DNA from 3 places in the Micromonospora sp. WMMD734 genome. Region 3 is predicted to be linked to each of the others. Evidence: riboswitches for the same ligand, from Rfam matches in the RefSeq annotation. Region 3 holds a riboswitch; each other region holds the start of a gene.
What was found. Region 3 has a riboswitch for cyclic di-AMP ahead of ACN267_RS00800 (coiled-coil domain-containing protein). Riboswitches for the same ligand answer to the same signal wherever they lie in the genome.
Positions count from the first base shown of each region.

Region 1 (7,430 bases), 5.0 Mb from region 3:
GGCCGGGCGGGACCGGGCGGGAGACCGACGTCGCGGGGCCGGTGGGATCCGGCCCCGCGACGCGTCACGGGTGGCGGTCAGAGCCGGGCGAGGATCTTCCGCATGGTGTCGATCTCGCCCTGCTGGGTGGTGACGATCTGCTGCGCCATGGCCCGCGCCCCGGCGTGCCGGCCGTCCGCCAGCTCCTGGCGGGCCATGGTGATCGCCCCCTCGTGGTGGGCGATCATCATGCTGAGGAACCGGCGGTCGAAGTCCCGACCGGTCGCCCCCTCCAGCCGGGCCAGGTCGGCGTCGGACATCATCCCCGGCATCCCGTGGTCCATCCCTGGCAGATGGCCGTCGGCCGGGCCGTCGGACGGGACGGGCCGGCCCCAGGCGGTGAGCCAGCCGGTCATGGTGGCGATCTCCGGGGCCTGGGCGGCGCGGATCCGTTCGGCCAGCCGGGTGACCTCCGGATCGGCGGCCCGGCTCCCGGCCAGCTCCGACATGCGTACCGCCTGCTGGTGGTGCGGGATCATCATCTGGGCGAACATCACGTCGGCCGGATCCGCGGCGGCCGAGGAAGGGCCGGCCCCGGCGGCCGGGCGGCCGTGACCGCCGGCGGTGGAGTGGCCGCCGCCGCAGGCGGTCAGGGCGGACGCGGCGGCGAGAGCGACGCCGGCCAGGGCGACGCGACGGGCAAGGGTACGGGTGGACACGGGCATACCTTTCGGTGGACGGACACGTACGCGACGGACGGTGGACACGGCAAAGCCGCGCCGGGTGTCCTATCTGCGCAGTACCGACACCGTGGCGAGCCGCAGCCCGAGCGGGCGCGGTGGCGGGGCGCGCGGCTGGCGGGGCCGCGACGGCGGCCGGGACACCCCGGCCGGCCTGGTACGGACCACGAAGAGCAACACCAGCACCAGCACGGTGAGCGCCCCGAGCACCGCCAGGCAGACGCTCCACGCCGTCACGGGTGTGCCTGACGGGCCGGCGGGCAGCGCCACCGGGCACCCGTCTCCGCAGGACCGCACGGCCGGGTCCGGCACCGCGACGCCCCACCCCGGACCGACCGGCACCCCCCACACCGCCGGGATCAGGTGCATCAGGTCCGCCGCCGGCCCGGAGACGGACGACCTGTCGGTGTCGTGCCCGGCGGCGGGCCGGTGCGGGTCGTCGGTCGACGTGCCGTGGCCGGTGGGATGGTGGACGCCGCCGAGGTGCCCGTCGTGACCGAGGGTGTGCATCGCGGAGAGCCCCAGCAGCGTGCCGACGAGCAGCAGCAGCCGCAGCCACCGCCCGGTCGTCGTCGCCGTACTTGCCCGCCGCACGGCTCCACGCTAGCCGTACCGGTCGCCCGGCGGGCCGGTACGGGTCACCGGGCGTCGAGGCGTACCCGGCGCAGCAGTTGGGCGTTGAGCGCCACCACGATGGTGGAGGCGGACATCAGGACCGCGCCGACCGCCGGGCCGAGCGTGATCCCCACCCCGGCCAGTACCCCGGCGGCCAACGGCAACGCCACCACGTTGTAGCCGGCCGCCCAGGCCAGGTTCTGGAGCATCGTGCGGTACGCCGCCCGGGACAGCCGCAGCACACCGGCCACCCCGCGCGGGTCGGACGAGGCGAGCACCACCCCGGCCGACTCGACCGCCACGTCGGCACCCGCCCCGATGGCGATCCCGACGTCGGCTCTGGCCAGGGCCGGGGCGTCGTTCACCCCGTCACCGACCACCGCCACCCGCAGACCCCGCCGCTGCAACCCGGCCACCTGCCGGTCCTTGTCGGCCGGGAGCACCTCGGCGAACACCTCGTCCACCCCGGGTCGGAAGCCCAGGTCGGCGGCGACCGCCTCGGCCACCGGGCGGGCGTCCCCGGTGAGCATCGCGATCGTCCGGACACCCTCGGCACGTAGTGCGTCGACCGCCTCCCGCGCCTCCGGTCGCACCTGGTCGGCAAGGGCGAGCAGGCCGACGACGGTGTCGGGCAGGCGCACCAGGTACAGCACCACCGCCGCCCGGCCGGTCCACTCCCGCTGCGCCGCCGTCAGTTCGCCGGGCAGTTCCCGGCCCAGCTCGCGCAGCAGCGCCGGACCGCCGACGGCGTAGTCCGTACCGTCGATCCCGGCGCGGACTCCCCGGCCGGGCAACGCGCGGAACCCGGTGGCCGTACGTGCTCCGCCCCGGTCGGCGGCGGCGGTCACGATCGCGCGGGCCAGCGGGTGTTCGCTGTCGGCCTCCACGCCGGCCGCGAGCCGCAGCACCTCGTTCCCGTCGGTGCCGTCGGCGGCGGCCACCCCGACCAGCACGTGCTCGCCCCGGGTGAGGGTGCCGGTCTTGTCGAAGAGCACGGCGTCGACGGTCCGCATCCGCTCCAGCGCCAGCCGGTCGCGTACCAGCACCCCGGAGCGGGCGGCGAGCCCGGTGGAGAGCGCGACGACCAGCGGGATCGCCAAGCCCAGGGCGTGCGGGCAGGCGATCACCAGCACGGTGACGGTCCGCACCACCGCCTGGTCCGGCTCGCCGAGCGCGGTCCAGACCAGCGCGGTCAGCACGGCGGTGCCGGTGGCGACGTAGAACAGCCAGCCGGCGAAGCGGTCGGCGAGCGCCTGCGCCCGCCCGCCGGACCGCTGCGCCTGGGTGACCAGGCGGCGGATGCCGGCCAGCGTGGTCGCCTCGCCGACCGCCTCGACCCGCACCCGCACGGGCTGGTCGGTGGCGACGGTGCCGGCCACCACCCGGTCACCTGCCGACCGGGGCACCGGCCGGGACTCACCGGTGACCATCGACTCGTCCAGTTCCGCGGTGCCGGCCACGACGCGTCCGTCGGCGGGCACCCGACCGCCGGGGCGGACCAGCACCACGTCGCCCTCACGCAGCCCGGTCACCGGCACCCGTTCGACGTCGTCGTCCGCGCCGACGCGTTCGGCGTCGTCGGGCAGCAGCGCGGCCAGCGCGTCGAGTGCTCCTCGGGCCTGGCCGATCGCCTTCGTCTCCTGCCAGTGGCCGAGCAGCATGATGGTCACCAGCGCCGCCAGCTCCCACCAGAAGTCCAGGTCGAAGGCACCGAGGAAGGTCGACACCGAGGCGGTGTACGCGACGCTGATCGCCATCGCGACCAGCAGCATCATGCCCGGCGTACGGGCCCGGGCTTCCCGGAGCGCCCCGGTCAGGAACGGCCAGCCGCCCCACCAGAAGACCACCGAGCCGAGCACCGGCCCGACCAGGGGACGGCCGGGGAACTCCAGCGGGTGGCCGGCCCAGTCCAGCACCATCCGGTCGGTCGCCACCACCGGCAGGGTCAGTGCCAGGCAGACGAGGAACCGACGCCGGAACGTCGCCGGGTCGTGCCCGACGTGTTCGCCTCCGCTCCGGTCCGGGGTGCGGCCGGCGTGCCCGACCCGGCTCCGGTGCGGGGCGGGCCCCACCGGGTCGGTGTGGCCACCCCGCGCCGTCGGGCCGGGGTGCGGGGTGGCTGCCCGGTCGCGGTGCTGGTCCATGGCCACCACCATCCTCTTTCGGCAGGCCGTGGGCACGGTGAACCGGGCGGGCGGGTCGGGACGCTGGCTACCATCGTCCGACGATGACGCGCCGCCCGTGGGTGAACCGGCAGGTCGGCTGACACGTATCCCGTCCCGGACCGTTGGGAGAACTCGCAGACATGGGCGCCGACCACACCCGCCCCGCTCCGTCCACCCCGCCCCGGGTGCGACGGATCCTCGTCATGACGGTGGTGCCGCTCATCGTCGTCACGGTGATCGCCACGCTGCTGCTCTGGCCGGGGAAGACCTCGAAGATCGACCAGGGCGAGCAGGTGCCCCGCTACCACGGCACGGTGACCCGGGTGGTGACCGAGCCGTGCCCGCCCGCCCCGCAGACGCCCGACGGCCCGTCGGGGGTGGCCGACGGGCCGTGCGGGACGGTGACCGTCACCGTCGGGCAGGGGCCGGACAGCGGTGAGCAGGTCGAGACGCCCGTCCCGTCCGGGCCGGGGGCACCGACGGTGGCCGTCGGCGACGAGGTCGTGCTCGTCGCGTTGGCCGACCCCACCGATCCGTCGGTGAGCAGCTACCACATCGCCGAGCACCAGCGGGGCATGCCGCTGCTCTGGCTGGTCGCCCTGTTCGCGGCGGCGATCGTGGCGTTCGGCCGGCTGCGCGGGCTGGCCGCCCTGGCCGGGCTCGGGGCCAGCTTCGCCATCCTGTTGACCTTCGTGGTGCCGGGCATCTCCGCCGGGGGCGCGCCGCTGCCGATCGCGGTCACCGGCGCCGCGTTGATCATGTTCGTGGTGCTGTACCTGACCCACGGGATCACCGCGCAGACCTCGGTGGCGGTGCTGGGCACGCTGGGCAGTCTGGTGCTGACCGGCGTCCTGGGCACGCTGGCCACCGCCGCCACCCACCTGACCGGGTACGGCAGCGAGGAGGCCACCACGCTGTCGATGTACCAACGCGACGTCGACCTGCACGGCCTGCTGCTGGCCGGGATCATCATCGGGTCGCTCGGTGTCCTGGACGACGTCACGGTCACCCAGTCGGCCACCGTCACCGAGCTGGCGCACGCCAATCCGGGGCTGTCCCGGTTGCAGCTCTACCGGGCGGCGACCCGGGTCGGGCGGGCGCACATCGCGTCCACGGTCAACACGATCGTGCTGGCGTACGCGGGCGCGTCACTGCCGTTGCTGCTCCTGCTCACCGCCGACAGCCGCCCGGTAAGCCAGATCCTCACCAGCGAGTTCCTGGCCCAGGAGATCGTCCGCAGCGCGGTGGCGACCCTCGGCCTGGTGGCGGCGGTGCCGCTGACCACCGGGTTGGCCGCGCTGGTGGTCACCGCCGGACGAGGGCCGGCCGACGCCGGTACGGCCGGGCCGACGCCCGCCCCACGTCCCGCCCCCGACCGTGCCGAGGCGTGGGAGGCGTTGAGCGCGCCCCGGCACGGCGAACCGTCCACCCCGGCCCCCGCACGGTGGCCAGACCCGGAAAGGAGCACGGACACCGCATGGTGACACTGCGCTGCGTGACCGAAGGCGAGGTCGCGGCTGTCGGCCACGTCACTGATTACCACTCGCTATCGGGAAAATACTCATTTGGTCGGGTTACAGGCGTAGATCCCCGGTACGACTCTCGGGTAACCTCGCTGCCGGTCACCGCCGAAGGCGCCCACCGGAGCCAGCGGTGCCACCGCCCAATCGCCGTACGGCGAGCCGGGGAACCGAGCACCTGGGGTGAATCCGCGCCAGCGGTAGGGGCCACTTCCGTCCCGAACCCGTCAGCTAACCCGGTCGGCGGTCGACGGAAGGGACAACTGTGACGGCACCCCTACGCCACTGGTGGACTCCGGTGGTGGCCGTGCTCGCCGCTCTGGCGCTGGTCGCCGGCCCGGCCGCCGCCCCCGCGGCGGCAGCACCCAACGCGCCCACCCCCTCGGGGCACGAGGAGGACGAGGAGCCCAAGCTGCTCACCGACGTCATCGAGGCGACGAACCGGGAGTACTCGGCGGCGAAGACCCGACTGGAGAAGTCCAAGAAACGCCAACTCGAATACGCCATCGAGGTGGAGAAGGCGGAGCAGGAGCTGGCGGCGTTGGCTCCGCAGGTCACCGAGATCGCCGCCCAGTCGTACCGGACGGGTCGGGTCGGCGCGGTCGCCGCGCTGCTGGAGAGCGACGCCCCGGACGCCTTCGTCCGGCGGGCCGCCGCCCTGGACGAGCTGAACATGGTCAACGCCGGCAAGCTGGCCGAGGTCAACAAGGTCAAGACCCGGGCCGAGCAGGCCAAGCTCGCCGTCGACGCCGAGGTCCGTGAGCAGCAGAAGCAGGCCAACCTGATGGCCAAGAAGAAGACCGAGGCCGACAAGGCACTGGCCCTGGTCGGCGGTCGGGGCTTCACCGGCGGCCTGGTCGACGCGACGTCCCCGGTGGCCCGCGTCGCACCCGGCCAGACCGCCAACGGCGAGTGGCGCGGGGAGTCGTGCAGCGAGAACGACCCGACCACGTCCGGGTGCATCACCCCGCGCACGCTGCACATGTACAAGGAGGTCAAGCGGGCCGGATTCAACCGGTTCGTCGGCTGCTACCGCCCCGGTGGGCCGTGGGAGCACCCCAAGGGCAAGGCGTGCGACTGGTCGTTGCAGAAGAGCGGGTTCAGCCCGTGGCACAACAACGACACCCGGATGTACGGCAACAACCTCGCCGCGTTCCTGATCCGCAACTCGGACCGGCTGGGCATCTACTACGTGATCTGGAACCGGCAGATCTGGTTCCCGGCCAACGGCTGGAGTTCGTACTCGGGACCGTCCAACCACACCGACCACGTCCACGTGTCGCTGTTGTAGCGGGTGCAGCTGGGCCGAAGCTGCGGTGTCCGGCGTTCCGGACACCGCAGCACCGGCCCGGTGAGTTGATCGAGGCGCACGATGAGGGCCGCCCGGCTGAGCCGGGCGGCCCTCATCGTGACCGGTGCGGGTCAGGAGGCGACGGGTGCCGTCGCGGCACCGGCCGGCACGGCCGGTGCCGGCACCGCGGCGGCGGGCGCGGGCAGCTCGGGGGCTACCTGGCGCACCTCACCGGCGGCGAGCCGGTAGGACATCCCGACCACCGCGCACCGGCCGGCGGCCACCTCGGCGGCGATCACCGGGGAGTTGCCGAGCAGCACCTCGACGGTCTGCGCGATATGGATGTCGACGATCCCGTCGATGTCGTGCACCCCCTGCTGGGCCGCGCGACGCAGGCTCGGCCCGACGGCGGCGACCACCGAGTAGAGGTGTCCCGGGGGCTGGGTGCCGGTCCGGGCCGCGTCCCGGGCCGCCTGCACGGCACCACAGGAGTCGTGCCCGAGGACCACCACCAGCGGGGTGCCGAGCACCGTCACCGCGTACTCGACGCTGCCGAGCACCTCGGGCCCGGCGGTGTGCCCGGCGGTCCGGACCACGAAGAGGTCACCGAGACCCCGGTCGAAGATGATCTCGGCGGCGAGCCGGGAGTCGGAGCAGCCGACGATGACCGCGAAGGGATGCTGGCCGTCGGCGACGGCGGTGCGGTGGCCGGCATCCTGGTTGGGATGGTGGGGCACACCGGCGACGAAACGCCTGTTGCCGGCCTGCAACTCGGCCAGCGCCTGGGTCGGAGTGATCGGGGCCATTGCCTCACCTCGGTCCGGAATCGCACCTGGTCACGCCGGCCGGCGGCGACGACGGCCGTGTCCTCACGGTCACACGCAGCTAAAGGTACGTCAAGATTTCGTGATACACGTTTCAGGCATCGGTCGAAGCCGTGTCGACGGCGTGTCGGACCCGGCACCCACCGAGGTCGACGGGCGACCCACCGGGGGCCGACCGGCCGCTCCGGGGCAACCGTCGGGGCGGCCGACGACGGGTCTCCCAGGTACGGGCCATACCATGACCGGCATGGCGACAGGCGGCACCGGGAGCACCCGGAACTGGACGTTCCTCACCA
Region 1 covers NZ_JBMHMK010000001.1:5,161,565-5,168,994, forward strand. Annotated here, with positions in the region: gene ACN267_RS22080 (DUF305 domain-containing protein) at 78-698, opposite strand; gene ACN267_RS22085 (hypothetical protein) at 768-1,313, opposite strand; gene ACN267_RS22090 (heavy metal translocating P-type ATPase) at 1,358-3,478, opposite strand; gene ACN267_RS22095 (YibE/F family protein) at 3,640-4,983, shown strand; cyclic di-AMP (ydaO/yuaA leader) riboswitch at 5,150-5,281, shown strand; gene ACN267_RS22100 (coiled-coil domain-containing protein) at 5,285-6,310, shown strand; gene ACN267_RS22105 (carbonic anhydrase) at 6,442-7,116, opposite strand; gene ACN267_RS22110 (helix-turn-helix transcriptional regulator) at 7,373-7,430, shown strand, end outside.
Region 1: linked by a shared signal. The riboswitch ahead of ACN267_RS22100 (coiled-coil domain-containing protein) and the one ahead of ACN267_RS00800 (coiled-coil domain-containing protein) in region 3 are both predicted to bind cyclic di-AMP.

Region 2 (7,430 bases), 5.5 Mb from region 3:
CCGGGCGGCCAGCCGCATCGACCGGGGCCCGTTGGCGGCCATCACGAACGGCACCCGGGGCTGCTGCACGCAGCCGGGGTTGTTCCGGGCGTCCACCGCGCTGAACCAGTCGCCCCGCCAGGTGGTGCCGTCCTCCCGCAGGATCAGGTCCAGCAGCTCGGTGAACTCGCCGAACCGGTCCACCCTCGGCCGGGGCGGCAGCGTCTCCCCGCCGAGCACCGCCGAGTCGAAGCCGATGCCGCCGACGCCGAGGCCCAGCAGCAGCCGCCCGCCGGAGATGTCGTCGAGGGTGGTGACCTGTCGGGCGAACGCGGCCGGATGCCGGAAGTTGGGCGAGGCGACCAGGGTGCCCAGCCGGACCCGTTCGGTCACCATCGCGGCGGCGGTCAGCGTCGACATCGAATCGAACCAGGGACCGTCGACCAGATCCCGCCACCCCAGGTGGTCGTACGTCCAGGCGTGGTCGAAGCCCCACGCGTCCACCTGCTGCCAGCGCCGACGCGCCTGTGGCCAGCGCTGGTCGGGAAGGATCACGATGCCAATCCGCATGATCGCCAGCGTAGGCAACAGGCCCGCCTCCGAGAGGGCCGAGGGTGGCACCTCATTCGCGCCGCGCCGCCGATTGTCGATCATCTGCCAGTACGGAGTGCTGTGCCGCATCTGCGCCCACAGTAGGGTGGGCCACACCGAAAGGATGGTGCTGCCGTGAACGTGCTTGACCTTATAGGTCACGTTGCCGACATATCGGCAGTGCCAATCGCGATCATCGGCTTCGGGGTCACCTACAATCAGGTAAAGAAGACGCGCAAGGCTGCGGAAGCCGCCGAAAGCGCCGCCCGAAATTCGCAAAAGGCCATCGGAAGAAGCAGTCTTTTGGGCCTGATCCCTCAGTTGCAGCGAGTCGAAGAGGAACTGGACCGCGCGATCAGAAGCGGCTCGGAGCCCGTCGTCGCCTCCTCGCTTCAATCCTGGCGCTGGCAGGCGGGCCAGGTACGCGGCCTCCTACAGGTTGGCAAATTGGCAAGACGTGAGCTGCTGGTCGACATCCAGGATTCCGTGTCGGCCGCGTCCCAGGCCCAGATTGAGCTGAGTGGGTCAGGTGGTGACCTGAACTTGGCCGCGGCGACAAAGGACGTGCGGGACGCGATAGCCAAGGTAACGAACGAGCTGGGCGCAATTGCGACCGTGCAGGGCATCCAAGCTGGAGGCGTTGACGATGCAAGGTGATTTTACGATTGGCCGCCTGCTCCACTTGGTTAGACTGCTGAACACAAGAACCGACCGCGGGTCCATCGAATGGAAACCCACCCCACGCATGAACCCGTTCGGCTCCAAGGCGTTCCGAACTTCCACCCCCTCCTCCTCCCTGACCCTCTCCTTCAACGGTCGTCGACACAACATCCGGATCATGGACGAGAATGGAAGTATCGTCGCAGAGTATTCAACCGGGAGCGACTCGCCCGAATCTCATGAGCTGGATTCTGAACTCGAACGGCTCTACGATCTGGTTCACGTCGAGACGTCGCGGGTGAACGAATCGATCGAACGGGTGATTCGCGAACTCGAAGGCGGGCTCTAGCACAGGGACCGCATATGCGCAGCGGTGGGCACTGGGCGTACCTCCGCGCTCCCGTGGGTCAGCGACGTCGGAGCCGGTCGTCGGGCTCCGGCCACGGGGTGGCCGGCATCTCGACCGGCCGGCGCGCCGACGCGCGGTCGACGACCTCAGTGGCCGTCAACTCGGGGACGGTGGTGAAGATCAGATCGGAGACGTCCGGACAGGCCAGATCACGGCCGAGCCTCTCCAGCCAGTCGTGCAGTTCGACGTCGTCGGCGTAGTCGAGCCGCATGATCCGATCGACGAGGGCCACGGCCTCGTCCCGGGTCAGCTTCGCCGGCACGGCAACCTCCTCGGTGCAGGAGGACGGCACCCGCATGAGCCTCGACGCAAAAGTGCCGACGTTTCCACCTCGGCCTGTCGCCCGGGTCATCCTGGGCAGGGTAGTCCTGGCGCGTCCTTTCGAGCTGATGTCGTCAACGAATCAGGCAGCAGGCGACGGACGGCGGGATAGGCAGCAGGCGACGGACGGCGCGCTGTGCTGACGTCCGACACCGCTGCGGTCATCGGTGTGAATCGTTCACGTCATCAGGTCTAAAGGGCGCGCACGGGCATATGTCCCCGCCATGCTCACCCGTGGGGCGTCAGGCCGCCGGGATCCCGGTGACCGGCGGGCAGTGGGGCGGCGAGCGGTGGTTCGGACGGGGTGGGCCCGGCGCGCCACCCTCGCCGTCGCGGGCACCAGAGGCGAGCCCGCGCGCCATCACGGTCCGGATGAGACACCGAAGGCCCTGACTCGGATTCGCATCCTGGTCAGGGCCTTCGCGGTGGAGCGGGTGACGGGAATCGAACCCGCACTGTCAGCTTGGGAAGCTGATGTTCTGCCATTGAACTACACCCGCAAGCGGGACCACTGTACCTGAGGTGACCGCGCCCGCGCACCCGGGCACCCCGCACGCCACCGATCACCTTGCGTAGGCAACCAGCCACCACCTGCTGAAACAAAACGGTCAGATGTTTCACAGAAGCAGCTTGGGGACGTTCTCAAACGTGTCGATCAGTTGTAACGTCACCCCCACGTTCACGACCTCGGCGCGACATACCCCCTGCCGCGCCGCCAGAAAGAGGTGGGCCCATGGGACTGCGTCCCAACCTGCTGACCCGGCGTGCCGCCGGTGTCGCGTCGACGACCTTCGCGCTGCTGTTGAGCACCGCTGCGGTGGGCGTCGTACCTGCGGCTTCCGCGTACTCCGCAGCCCCCGACAACACTTCCTGCGCGGAGCCGGCCGACGCCCACGCGGACGTCCACTCCGACGCCCGCGTCCGTGGCGGCAGCAAGGCTGCCCACAAGCGGCACGACCCCAACGAGCTGACCGCCAAGCAGGTCCAGGAGCGGGAGGCGGAGTTCGCCGCCGCCCTGCGCAACAGCGCCCTACAGTCGAAGTCCAGCTACCGCAGCGGCTCGACCGAGGGCACGACGGTGGCGCTGGCCCCGATCAGCATCCCGGTCGTCGTGCACGTCATCCAGCGGGACAGCACCCGGGCCGGGGGCAACATCCCCGACTCGATGATCAACTCGCAGATCAGCGTGCTCAACCAGGCGTACAGCGGTGCGACCGGTGGGGCCGCCACGGGTTTCACCTTCCAGCTCCAGAAGATCAACCGGGTCACCAACGCGTCGTGGTACCCGATCGTGCAGGGTTCCTCGGCCGAGCGGGCGATGAAGACCTCGCTGCGCACCGGCGGCAAGAACACCCTCAACATGTACCTGGGTGAGCTGAGCGACGACCTGCTCGGCTGGGCCACCTTCCCCAAGCGCACCCTGGACGTCATGGACGGCGTCGTGGTGCTCGGCGAATCGCTGCCGAACGGCACCGCCACCAACTACAACCTGGGCGACACCGGCACCCACGAGGTCGGCCACTGGCTGAACCTCTACCACACCTTCCAGGGTGGCTGCTCGGGCTCGGGCGACGGCGTCTCGGACACCCCGGCCGAGCGCGAGCCGGCCTACCAGTGCCCGACCGGCCGGGACACCTGCACCGCGACCGGCAAGGACCCGATCACCAACTTCATGGACTACACCTACGACTCGTGCATGTACCAGTTCACCGCTGGGCAGGCGAGCCGCATGGTGAACGCCTGGACCGCGTACCGCGCGTCGGCCTGACCGGCGGCGCCGCACAGCGTCAGGTGCCGGCTCCGTCCCCTGGGGACGGGGCCGGCACCGTCGTTTCCGGGGTCAGGCGGCGGTGCGACGGGTGTCGAACCCGTGCCGACCGCGCCGGGACGGGCGCTGGTCGGGCAGGCCGGCGACACCGTGCCGACCGGGCACCGGGTCGAGCCAGACCTGCACGGCGGGACGCCCGGCGTCACCGCTGAACGGGCCACCGTGCTCACGGCGGGTGAGCATGGCGACGTCGACGCTGAATTCGAAGAGCCGCCAGTCGACCTGGGGCGCGGCCCGGCCGATCTCGGCCACCAGCGCCACCCGGGCCGGGTCGGTCACCGGCTCGGCGCGACCGGCGACGTACGCCTCGTCGTCGCTGTCCTCAGGCGGAAACGAGTGGAGCGCGTAGCGGCCGTCGCGTTCGAGGTCACGCCGCTTGGGCGAGTCGACGACGAAGCAGAACAGCCCGCCGTCGGTGACCAGCGGGCAGACCGGGTGCACCCGGGGACCGCCGTCGGCGCGGACGGTGGCCAGGTAGCCGAAACCCGACCCGTACTGCTGGAGGAGAAGGCGGATCCCGTCGGCGAGTCGGGGCTCGTCGGCGGCGAATGCGGACCAGGATGCCATGTCGTCATCCTATCGAACAGGCGTTCGAAAATCAGTCCGACACGCAGGTCGAACGGCCCGACGTACGCCTCGGAGCCGGCGACGACGCCGGCCGGTGGGGCGGCCCGGTGGGCGGGTCCGGCCGAGGCGCTGGATATGGTGTCCCGATGCTGCTCTCCGACCGGGACCTCGTCTCCGAGATCAAGGCGGGCGCGCTGGCGCTGGAGCCGTTCGAGCCGAGTCTGGTGCAGCCGTCCAGCATCGACGTGCGCCTCGACAAGCTGTTCCGGGTGTTCAACAACCACCTCTACACCCACATCGACCCGTCGGTGCAGCAGGACGACCTGACGTCGATGGTCGAGGTGCCGGCGGGCGAGCCGTTCGTGCTGCATCCGGGCGAGTTCGTGCTCGCCTCCACGCTTGAGGTCATCTCCCTCGGCGACCAGCTCGCCGGCCGGTTGGAGGGCAAGTCGAGCCTGGGCCGGCTGGGGCTGCTCACCCACTCGACCGCCGGTTTCATCGACCCGGGCTTCTCCGGCCACGTCACGCTGGAGCTGTCGAACGTGGCCAACCTACCGATCACCCTCTGGCCGGGCATGAAGATCGGCCAGCTCTGCATCTTCCGGCTCTCCTCGCCGGCCGAGCACCCCTACGGCTCCGCGGTGTACGGGTCGCGCTACCAGGGCCAGCGGGGGCCGACCCCCAGCCGTTCCTGGCAGAACTGGCGCACCTGGACCATCGGCTGACGCGGCGTGCCGTGTCGGGGCCCCGGGTCCGGGGCCCCGACACGGTGGCTCAGCCGGGTCGGCCGTAGCTGTTGACCGGCCCGTCGTCGACCCGCTTCATCGTGATCGGTTTGCCCGCCTGGGAGGCGTGCACGACCCAGCCGTCCCCGACGTACATTCCGACGTGGTGCAGGTCGGAGTAGTAGAAGACCAGGTCGCCGGGGCGCAGGTCGGCCCGGCTCACCCGGTCGGTGACCTGGCGCTGCTGCCGGGCGTTGTGCGGCAACGACACCCCGGCCTTCGCCCAGGCCGCCATGGTCAGCCCGGAACAGTCGTAGTTGTTCGGTCCGGCCGCGCCCCACACGTACAACTTGCCGATCTGGGCGCAGGCGAACTTGACCGCCGTACCGGCCGGACCACCTGGGTAGCCTGCGGGGCACGGCGCCGGGCGCAGCGGCCCGCCGCCGCCGTTGCCGTAGACCTTGAGCCGCAACTTCTGCAACCTGTCGATCTCGGTGTTGATCTGCTTCTTGCGGGCCGCGAGCTGCGCTTCGGTACGGGTGAGCTGGGCGACCATCTCGTCCAGCGGCGCCTTGGTCGCGGCGAGTTCGTCGCGCAGTTCGGCGACGGCCCGCACCTCGCGCTGCTGGCGGCTGGCGAACCGGTCCAGCAGCCCCAGCTGTTCGACCACCTGGCTCGGGTTGCGGCTGCCGAGCAGGGCGTTGACGGTGGACATGTTCTCGCCCTTGTACGCCTGCACGGCGAGGCCGCTGACCTGGTTCATCGCCTGGTCGACACGGCGTTGCAGGGGGGCGATGCGCTTGCCGAGCGCGTCGGCCTGCCGGCGCTTGGCGGCGAGGTCGATGCGGGTGGCGTTGTGCTGTTCGATGAGCGGTTCGAGCTTGTTCCAGTCCTGGTCGATCTGCCGTTCGATCTCGGCGACCGAGGGGTCGGCGTGCGCCGCCGTAGGGCCACCGGTCAGTACGACCGCTGCGGCGGCCAGGGTGGCGAGGGTGGTGGTGAAGCGGGACCAGCGTGGGCGCGGCACCGTCGTGTTCCGGGCGACCTGGGTCGTCCGGTGCGACGGCGGCCGCGGGGCATGGTGTGCCACCGGGCTCCGGGCTCCTTCTTCCTCGACCGCCTACCGGGTTAGCTGACGGGTTCGGGCGGGAAGGGAGCGCCCTACCGCGGCGGTCGCGGATTCACCCCGGCGTACCTGGGTCCCCGGCTCGCCCGGAGGCGACTCGGCGGTGCCGGCCGACGCCACCCCGGGCGGGGCGGACCTGGTGCCGACCGACGATTGACCAGAGTAGAGATGGTCGTTATCGATCCGCAACCCGCCGGGCCGGCACACTCGGTGACCGGAAAACACGCAACCCCCGGCCCATCGGGCCGGGGGTTGACGTCTGCGCTGGTCAGGGGCGGCGGAAGCCGGCCACCGGCATGTAGTTGATGCTGGTCACCTGGACCGGCTTACCGGTCCGGGGCGCGTGCACCATCATGTCGTTGCCCAGGTAGAGCCCGACGTGGTGCAGGTCGCTGAAGAAGAAGACCAGATCGCCGGGGCGGGCCTCGGAGCGCGGGATGGCCTTGCCCTCGTTCCACTGCGCACCGGTGAAGTGGGTCAGCGAGATACCTGCCGCCTTGTACGCGAACTGGGTGAGCCCGGAGCAGTCGAACGAGTTCGGCCCGGTGGCGCCCCAGACGTACGGGTCACCGACCTGCGCGCAGGCGGTCGCGATCGCGGTCCGGGCGGCGGAGCTGACCACACCGTTGATCGTGGGGCAGCCGTTCACCTTCACCGTGGTCTTCGGCATCGCCGCCTGCAGCCGCTTGATCTCGGCATTGATCTGCTTCTTCTTGGCCGCGAGTTCCTTCTCCTGCTTCACCTCGGCGGCGATCAGCGTGTCGAGCTTCTGCTTCTCGGCGTCGTACTTGCGGCGGACCACGAGCACGGCCTCGACCTCCCGGCGCTGCTCGGCGGCGAGCCGGTCCAGGATGGTCAGCTGCGTGGCGAGGGTGCCCGGCTTGGTGGTGGTGAGCAGCGCGCTCAGCTCCTGCGAGGGGCCAGACTTGTAGTAGCGGGAGGCGAGGTCGCCGACCCGGCCCAGGGCGAGTTCGCTCTGCAGCGCCAGCGGCTCGATCTTCTTCTGGAGGTCGGCCGCCTTCTTGCGGTTGACCTTCAGCTGCTCCTGGACTTTGTGGTGGCTCTCGATGGTCGGTTCGATCTGCTCCCACTGCTTGTCGAGGGCCGCCTCGATCTCCTCGGGCGACGGCGCGGCGTGGGCCGGCACGGCGAACATCCCGGCACCGACGGCGACCGCCGCGACCAGGGTGAGCAGGCGGCGGGCGATCCGCCGGAGGGCTGCCG
Region 2 covers NZ_JBMHMK010000001.1:5,630,414-5,637,843, forward strand. Annotated here, with positions in the region: gene ACN267_RS24345 (LLM class flavin-dependent oxidoreductase) at 1-549, opposite strand, end outside; gene ACN267_RS24350 (hypothetical protein) at 706-1,227, shown strand; gene ACN267_RS24355 (hypothetical protein) at 1,211-1,579, shown strand; gene ACN267_RS24360 (e9imm peptide) at 1,638-1,901, opposite strand; tRNA gene ACN267_RS24365 (tRNA-Gly) at 2,387-2,460, opposite strand; gene ACN267_RS24370 (zinc metalloprotease) at 2,694-3,728, shown strand; gene ACN267_RS24375 (pyridoxamine 5'-phosphate oxidase family protein) at 3,801-4,355, opposite strand; gene dcd (dCTP deaminase) at 4,502-5,080, shown strand; gene ACN267_RS24385 (NlpC/P60 family protein) at 5,130-6,170, opposite strand; cyclic di-AMP (ydaO/yuaA leader) riboswitch at 6,183-6,319, opposite strand; gene ACN267_RS24390 (C40 family peptidase) at 6,475-7,430, opposite strand, start outside.
Region 2: linked by a shared signal. The riboswitch ahead of ACN267_RS24385 (NlpC/P60 family protein) and the one ahead of ACN267_RS00800 (coiled-coil domain-containing protein) in region 3 are both predicted to bind cyclic di-AMP.

Region 3 (7,430 bases):
GCAAGGCCGGCGTCTACCGTTCCGACAACACCGGTGCGGCCTGGGTGCGGATCAACGACGACCAGCACCAGTACGGCAACGCGGGCGAGGCGCTGACCGGCGACCCCCGGGTCTACGGCCGGGTCTACCTGGGCACCAACGGCCGGGGCATCCTGGTCGCCGACCGGCTCGGCGGCACCCCCACCCCGACGCCGACCACCCCCGGCCCGACCACGCCTCCGCCGACGACCCCGCCGCCGACGACCCCGCCCCCCACGACGCCTCCGCCGACCACGCCGCCGCCGACGACTCCGCCGCCCACCGGCGGGTGTGCGGCGACGTACAAGGTGACCGGGTCGTGGCCGGGTGGCTTCCAGGGTGAGGTGACGGTCCGCAACGCCGGCACCAGCGCGATCGCCGGCTGGACGCTCAACTGGACGTTCGCCAACGGTCAGACGGTCAACTCGCTCTGGGGCGGCACCTTCACCCAGACCGGGGCGAACGTCTCGGTCCGGGACGCCGGGTGGAACGGCGCACTCGGTGGCGGGGCGAGCACCAGCATCGGCTTCACCGCCAACGTCACCGGCACCAACGCCGTCCCGACGGTGACCTGCACCAGCCGCTGACAACTATCAACTATCCGACACCTGCCGGCTCCCCCGATCCTGTCGGGGGAGCCGGTGCGTGTCCGGCTCGGGAGCTGCCCGGTCCGTGGGTGATCGGCTCGATCGGGTGATCGACTCAGTGCGGCGAGGTTGTGGCATCAACCCCGTGTCTTTACCGCAACATCGCCCCAATGGAGTGGATTGAGAGCGACGTAGGCCCCGGTCGACGCTGAGGAGCGTGACCGGGGCCTGTGTGTGTCGTGGAACGGTTGCGTGCCGTGGAGCAGTCAGTCGTCCAGCCCGACGGGGGAGTTCGGCCGGTCCACGTCGACGAACTCGATGTCGTCGGCGGCCCGGTCACCCCGGCTGCCGGCGGCCCGTGCGGCGGTGCCGGCCGCCCAGCCGATCGCCGCGCCGACCAGCGCCGCGCCGATCAGCAGGGTCCAGGGCAGGGCCGGCCGTCGGCCGGCGAGCGCGTCGAAGGCGAGCGTCGCCCGACGGCGCGCCTCGTCGGCGGTCGAGCCGACCAGGTCACCGGCGTCGGCCAGCCCCGAGTCCCGGACCGACCGGGCGGCGTCCCGGACGCTGTCACCGGCGGAGTCCACCGCCGAGAGCAGGTGGTTCCAGGCCTGGTCGGCGATCCGCTCGGGCTTGCTGCGGCGCTCCAGAAGGTTGCTGCCGATCATCGTGTTACCTCCTCGAATGCCGAAGTCTGCGGCCACTTCGGACGTCGTCTCCGTGCCGCGGGACGGTCCTCGCACGGACCGGACGACCGGCCCGTGTCCGAGCAGTGCCCCGCCCGGCCGGGTCGCAAACCCGGTACGCAGGGGTGACCGGCACGACTCAGCGGACCATGACCACGGACGTGGCGCGGGCGAAATCGTCGTCGTCGTCATCGTCGTCGTCCCCGCCGCCGCCGAAGCCGCAGGCCAGGACGAGAGCGAGCAGCGCGCCGACCCCGGCCAGCCCGAGTAGTCTCTTGAGCATCGATCCGTCTCCTCGATCGTGGTGACCCATCTCTCGCCCACGGTAGGCACCTGTCACAACCTGCGCCGGGGGAGTCGGCACGCCGTGCCGGGGTGTCGACGGGGCTCGCCCGGCCCACCGCATCCGGTTACCACTGGACCGGGGCCGCTACTCTGGGACGGTTGGAACGGCCGAGCTGTGCCGTTCGTCGGAAGAGAACAGGACCAGCAACGGTGTGGAGAGGGACGGTCCGGTCCGTCGGGATCCGCGAATTGCTCATCCCGAGGGGTGGCGACCGAGGCCATCGGAGGAATACTCTCGGTCGCGGCCCGCGTACTGATGAGGCGCCCGGGGACGGGCGAGTGGAGGTGCTCGCGTGAGCCTGTCGATCGTGAAGTCGGTCCTGCCGGCCGGTGTCATCGAGATCGCCCCCCGTGGTGAGATCGACGTCGACACCGCCTACGAGGTACGTGAGGCGATCGCCGAGGTGCTGGCCAAGGGCCGGCCCGCGCGGATCGAGCTGAACATGCGACTCGTCACCTTCATCGACTCCGTCGGGATCAGCGCCATGGTCGCCGGCTTCCAGACCGCCGAGGTCAGCGGCGTCAAACTGATCGTCACCGAACCGAGCCGGTTCGTGCACCGGCAGCTCTGGGTGACCGGCCTGCTCGGTCTCTTCGGCGCTCCGGAGCCGTACTTCGCCGGTGCCGCCACCCCGGAGGTGCTGCCCGGCGCCTGACCGGGCCACGGGCGGCGTCCATGCCGTCCGACCAGTGACGTTGCCAGTCCGTCTCCGGTACGGCACGATCGTGCGACCGACGACGGTCAGGAGGCCCGGTGGTCCGGCGGGAGAGCTTCAGCTACACGGTGCAGGCGCGCTGCTCACCGGCGGACGCGACGGCGCTGCTGAGCGACCTGTCCCGGCAGGAGGAGCTGCATCCGCTGATCGTCCGGGTACGCCGGCTGCCCGCCCGGCCGGGTGCCCTGGCCAGCTATGCGATCACCGACCGGCTGGAGCTGGGGCCGCTGCGGTTCCCCGTCACCTACCAGGCCGACGTGCTGCTGGCCGGCGACGACGAGATCGTGACGGTGGCCCGCCAGCAGCCCGGCACCACCGTACGCAACCACACCCGGCTGCGGATGGAGGGTGACCTGCTGCGGATCGACGTAGAGATCACCCTCGCCGCACCGGCGCCGTTGTTCGGCTACGCCTTCCGGCAGGCCCGCGCCGCCCACCTGGGGCTGGCCAGCCGCCTCGGTGCCGTTCTGGACTCCCGGGCCGGCGACCCGCCTCCGGTGGGCTGACCACCGCCGGCACCCGGGCTGCCCGACCCGGTCGCGGCGTGGCGGCACCCGACCTGACCTACCGTTGCGGCCGGCCGTGGTCCGGTGGCCCGCCCGGGTCGGACGGGCCACCGGGTCGGCTCAGATCATCGACAGGTGCACGTGGTTGGTGTGGTCGCTGGACGGGTCCCCGTTGCCCCCGCTGTACGCCTTCCACCCGCTGCTCGGCAGCCAGATCCGCTTGAACCAGATCACGTAGAGCACACCGAGCCGGTCGGCGTTGCGGATGAAGTACGCGGCGAGGTTGTTGCCGTACGTCCGGTCGCCGCCACTGGCCACCCCGCCGAAGCCACCCTTCTGGGCGGCGAAGTCGCACGCCCGGCCCTTGGGGTGTTCCCCGGAGCCGCTGGGCCGGTAGCAGGAGACGTACCTGGTGAAACCGGCCGCCTTGGCCTGGTTGAGGGCGTTGAGCGTACGCGGGGTGATGCAGCCGTTGGCCGGCGTCGGGTCGTTGACGCTGCACGACTCGGACGGCCAGGAGCCGTCGGAGTTGCGGGGCGCCCCCTTGGCGTTGCTGGTGGACGTGCCGTCCGAGCTGCCGGAGTCGCGGGAGGTGGGGGCCGGCTTGTCGGCGGCGGCCACCGCCAACGCCCGCTCGGCCTGTTCCTTGCGTTTGCCCATGGTGGCGACCTGCTTGCGCTGTTCGGTGATCTCCCGGGTGACCGCGGCCCGGGTCCGGGTGGCCTGGTCCCGGGTCTCGATCATCGTGCGCAGTTCCTGGTCCTCCCGGGTGGCGACCGTCTCCAGCGCCGCCGCGCGGTCCAGGAAGCCGGTCGGGGTGTTGCTGTTGAGCAGGGCGGACATCGGTCCGAGCCGGCCGGTGCGGTAGGCCGCGCCGGCGATCTCGCCGACCTTGGCGGTCTGCGTGACCAGTTGCCCCTCGATGGTCTTGAGCTGCCCGTCGAGTTCCTTTTGGCGTTTGGTGGAGCGCTCCAGGGCGGCCTTGGCCTCCAGCCAGCCCTTGCTGGCCGCGTCGAGCTGGTCGCGCAGCGCCGGGGTGCCGCCCTCGTCGTCGTCGCCCGGGGCGGCGAGCCGGGTGGTGGGCGCGGCGACGGCCGGGGTGAAGGGCGCGGCCGACACGCCCAGGGCCAGCGCCGTGACGACTGCGGCCAGCAGCCGCGTGGTGGTGCGTACGTGCATGCGGATGTCCTTCCGTCAGCCGCCGACCGGGTTAGCTGACGGGTTCGGGACGGAAGATCCCTACCGCTTGCGCGGATGCACCCCAGGAACGTGGTTCCCCGGTTCGCCCGGGCGGGCGATTAGGCGGCGGCCTCCGCCTGGCGGAGACCGGGGCCGAGCCTACCGGTACGCGTGTGACGCCTGCCTACCTCGTGACTGAGGGTACGAGAGTGAATACCCTCAAAAGGGGCAAACAGCGCAGATTTCCGTGATCTCTGTGCGGGAGTACCCGCCGGGGCTGACCGTCCGGCCCGGGGTGGGGGTCACCAGTGGGCGGGTCCGCACGCCCCCGGGGTCGCCCCGGGCTCGATCTGGAGGGTGGCGTGCTCGATGTGGAAGTCCTCCCGCAGGGCGCCCCGGGCGGCGGCCAGCACCGTGCCGACCTCGGCGTCGCCGGCCAGGGTGAGGTGGGCCGAGGCGACGTCCATGCCCGAGGTGAGCGTCCAGACGTGCAGGTCGTGCACCTCGGCGACGCCGGGCACGGCGGTGAGCCGGTCGTGCACGGCGGTCACCGGCAGGTGCTCCGGGGCGGCCTGCACCAGGATGCGTACCGCCGCCCGGCCGAGTCGCCAGGTGCGGGGCAGGATGAACACGCCGATCGCCACGGCGACCAGCGGGTCGGCCCACCACCAACCGGTGCCGGCGATCAGCAGCGCCGCCACGATCACGCCGACCGAGCCGAGCAGGTCGCCCAGCACCTCCAGGTACGCCCCACGCAGGTTGATGCTCTCCTTGGCGCCCTCCCGCAGCAGGCCGAACGCGACGATGTTGGCGAGCAGGCCGAGCACCGCCACCACCAGCATCGGGCCGGCCAGCACCTCGGGCGGCTCGCCGAACCGGCGGACCGCCTCGATCAGCACGTAGACCGCGACCCCGCTGAGCAGGACGGCGTTGGCCAGGGCGGCGAGCACCTCCAGCCGGTAGAGGCCGAAGGTGCGCTGCGGGTCCCGGGCGGCCCGCCGGGTGGCGGTGATCGCGGCCAGCGCCATCCCGATGCCGAGCACGTCGGTGAACATGTGCCCCGCGTCGGAGAGCAGGGCCAGCGAGCCGGTGCCGAAGGCGGCTACCGCCTCGACCACCATGAGCACGGCGAGCAGCCCGAACGCCGCCCAGAGCCGCCCCCGGTGCCGGTGCGCGGCGTTGCTGACCGTCGCGCTGTGGTCATGACCTGCGCCCACGTCCACACCTTCCGTCGCCGCTGCGGACCGGCTCCAATCTATGCTCACATCGCTATGTATGCAAGTGATGGTCGGTCGTCCGGCCAGGTGGGACGGGTTCCGGGCGGTCAGCCGGTCGGTTCGACGGTGGTGAGGCGCTGGGTCGCCCGGGACAACGCCACGTAGAGCGTCCGTACCCCGGAGCCCGGATCGGCCCGGATCTCGCCGGGGCAGACCAGCACCACCCCGTCGTACTCCATGCCCTTGGCCTGGAGGCTGGTCACCACCTGCAACCGCGCCCCGCCCCGGTCGCCCAACCAGCCGGCCACCTCGTCGCGGCGGGGCACCGGGGTGATCACGCCGACCGTCCCGGCCACCTCCGCCAGCAGCGCGTCCACCGCGTCGGCCGTCGCGCGGGCCAGCTCCGCCGCCGGCACCTGCAACGCCACCGGGTCCACCCCGGTGGACCGCACCGCGCTCGGCAACTCCAGGTCGGGATAGAGCCGGCGAATCTCCGCCGCCGCCACCGCGAAGATCTCCGCCGAGTTGCGGTAGTTGGTGGAGAGCGTGAACCGGTGCCGCCGCCGCCGACCCAGCGCCTGGTCCCGGGCCCGGTCCAGCTCCGCCTGGTCACCCGTCCAGGCGGTCTGCGCCGGATCACCCACCACCGTCCAGGAGGCGAGCCGGCCGCGCCGGCCGATCATCCGCCACTGCATCGGCGAGACGTCCTGCGACTCGTCGACCACCACGTGCGCGTAGTCCCGGTAGTCCTCGGGCCGCTCCCGCGCCGCCGCCCGCGCGGCCCGCTGCCGCTCCCCGAAGGTGCTCAGCTCCCGGACGCCGCCGGCGAGCTGGAACGGGTCCCGGCGGGCCTTCTTCGGGCGGACCGGCTGACCCAGCAGCGCGTCCAGCTCGTCGAGCAGGGCGATGTCGGCCACCGTCAGCCCCTCGGTGTCCAGCGACCGGTACGCCTCCACCAGCAACCCGACCTCCGCCCGGGACAGGACGCCGGCCGCGTACCGGTGCAGCCGCTCCGGCCGGGCCAGCCAGCCCAGCACGTGCCGGGGATGCAGCCGGGGCCACCACGCCTTGAGGAACTCCCGGAACTCCGGCCGCTCGATGATCTCGTCCTCGAAGGCCGGCTGCTCGGGCAGACCGGCGACGGCCAACCGTCGGGCCTGCGCGTACAACGCGGCGAGCACCCCGTCGAAGCCGACCCGACGGACCTCGTTACGGCGGGCCCCCCGGTGCAGCGCCCGGTCCCGGACGCCGTCCAGCTCGCGCCCCTCCAGACGCAGCAACGCACCCCGGTAGAGCAGCCGCAGCTCCTGCGGGCCGTCCGGCACCGCGTCCCGGGCCGCCCGCTCCAGCACCCGACGCATCCGCAGCGAACCCTTCACCGCCGCCACCTCGGGACCGTCCGTGCGGGTCGCCGACAGACCGGGGAACAACGAACCCAGCGAGTGCAGGGTGGCGGTCTCCTCACCCAGCGACGGCAGCACGGAGGCGATGTACTCCACGAAGACCGCCGACGGGCCGACCACCAGGATGCCGCCGCCGGCGTACCGGCTGCGGTCGGCATAGAGCAGGTACGCCGCCCGGTGCAGGGCCACCGCCGTCTTCCCGGTGCCCGGCCCGCCGGAGACGATCGTGACCCCCGAACCGGGGGACCGGATCGCCTCGTCCTGCTCCCGCTGGATGGTCGCGATGATGTCCCGCATCCCCCGGCCGGTCGCCCGGGACAGGGTCGCCAGCAGCGCCCCGTCACCCACCACCGGCATGTCCGGCGGGGCGGCCTCCGGGTCGAGCAGGTCGTCCTCGATCCGGGTGACCTTCTCGTCCGACGAGCTGATCGTGCGCCGTCGCACCACCCCCAGCGGCTCCGCCGGGGTGGCCCGGTAGAAGGCGGCGGCGGCCGGGGCCCGCCAGTCGACCACCAGCGTCTCGGCGTCGTCGTCGCGCACGCCGAGCCGGCCGACGTGCAGCACCTGCCGGTCGCGCAGGTCCAGCCGGCCGAAGACCAGCCCCTCGTGTTCGGCGTCGAGCAGGTGCCGGCGCTGGGCGGCATGGAAGACCATCGCGTCCCGCTCCACCAGCGCGCCGAAGTTGCCGACCTTGGCCAGCCGGTAGCCGTCCCGCTCGGCGCGGGCGGCCGAGCGGCGCAGTTCGGCGAGCCGGGCGTACACCCGGTCGAGATGCC
Region 3 covers NZ_JBMHMK010000001.1:163,002-170,431, forward strand. Annotated here, with positions in the region: gene ACN267_RS00775 (cellulose binding domain-containing protein) at 1-605, shown strand, start outside; gene ACN267_RS00780 (hypothetical protein) at 872-1,270, opposite strand; gene ACN267_RS00785 (hypothetical protein) at 1,428-1,571, opposite strand; gene ACN267_RS00790 (STAS domain-containing protein) at 1,927-2,289, shown strand; gene ACN267_RS00795 (SRPBCC family protein) at 2,388-2,855, shown strand; gene ACN267_RS00800 (coiled-coil domain-containing protein) at 2,976-4,034, opposite strand; cyclic di-AMP (ydaO/yuaA leader) riboswitch at 4,039-4,170, opposite strand; gene ACN267_RS00805 (cation diffusion facilitator family transporter) at 4,337-5,251, opposite strand; gene ACN267_RS00810 (HelD family protein) at 5,359-7,430, opposite strand, start outside.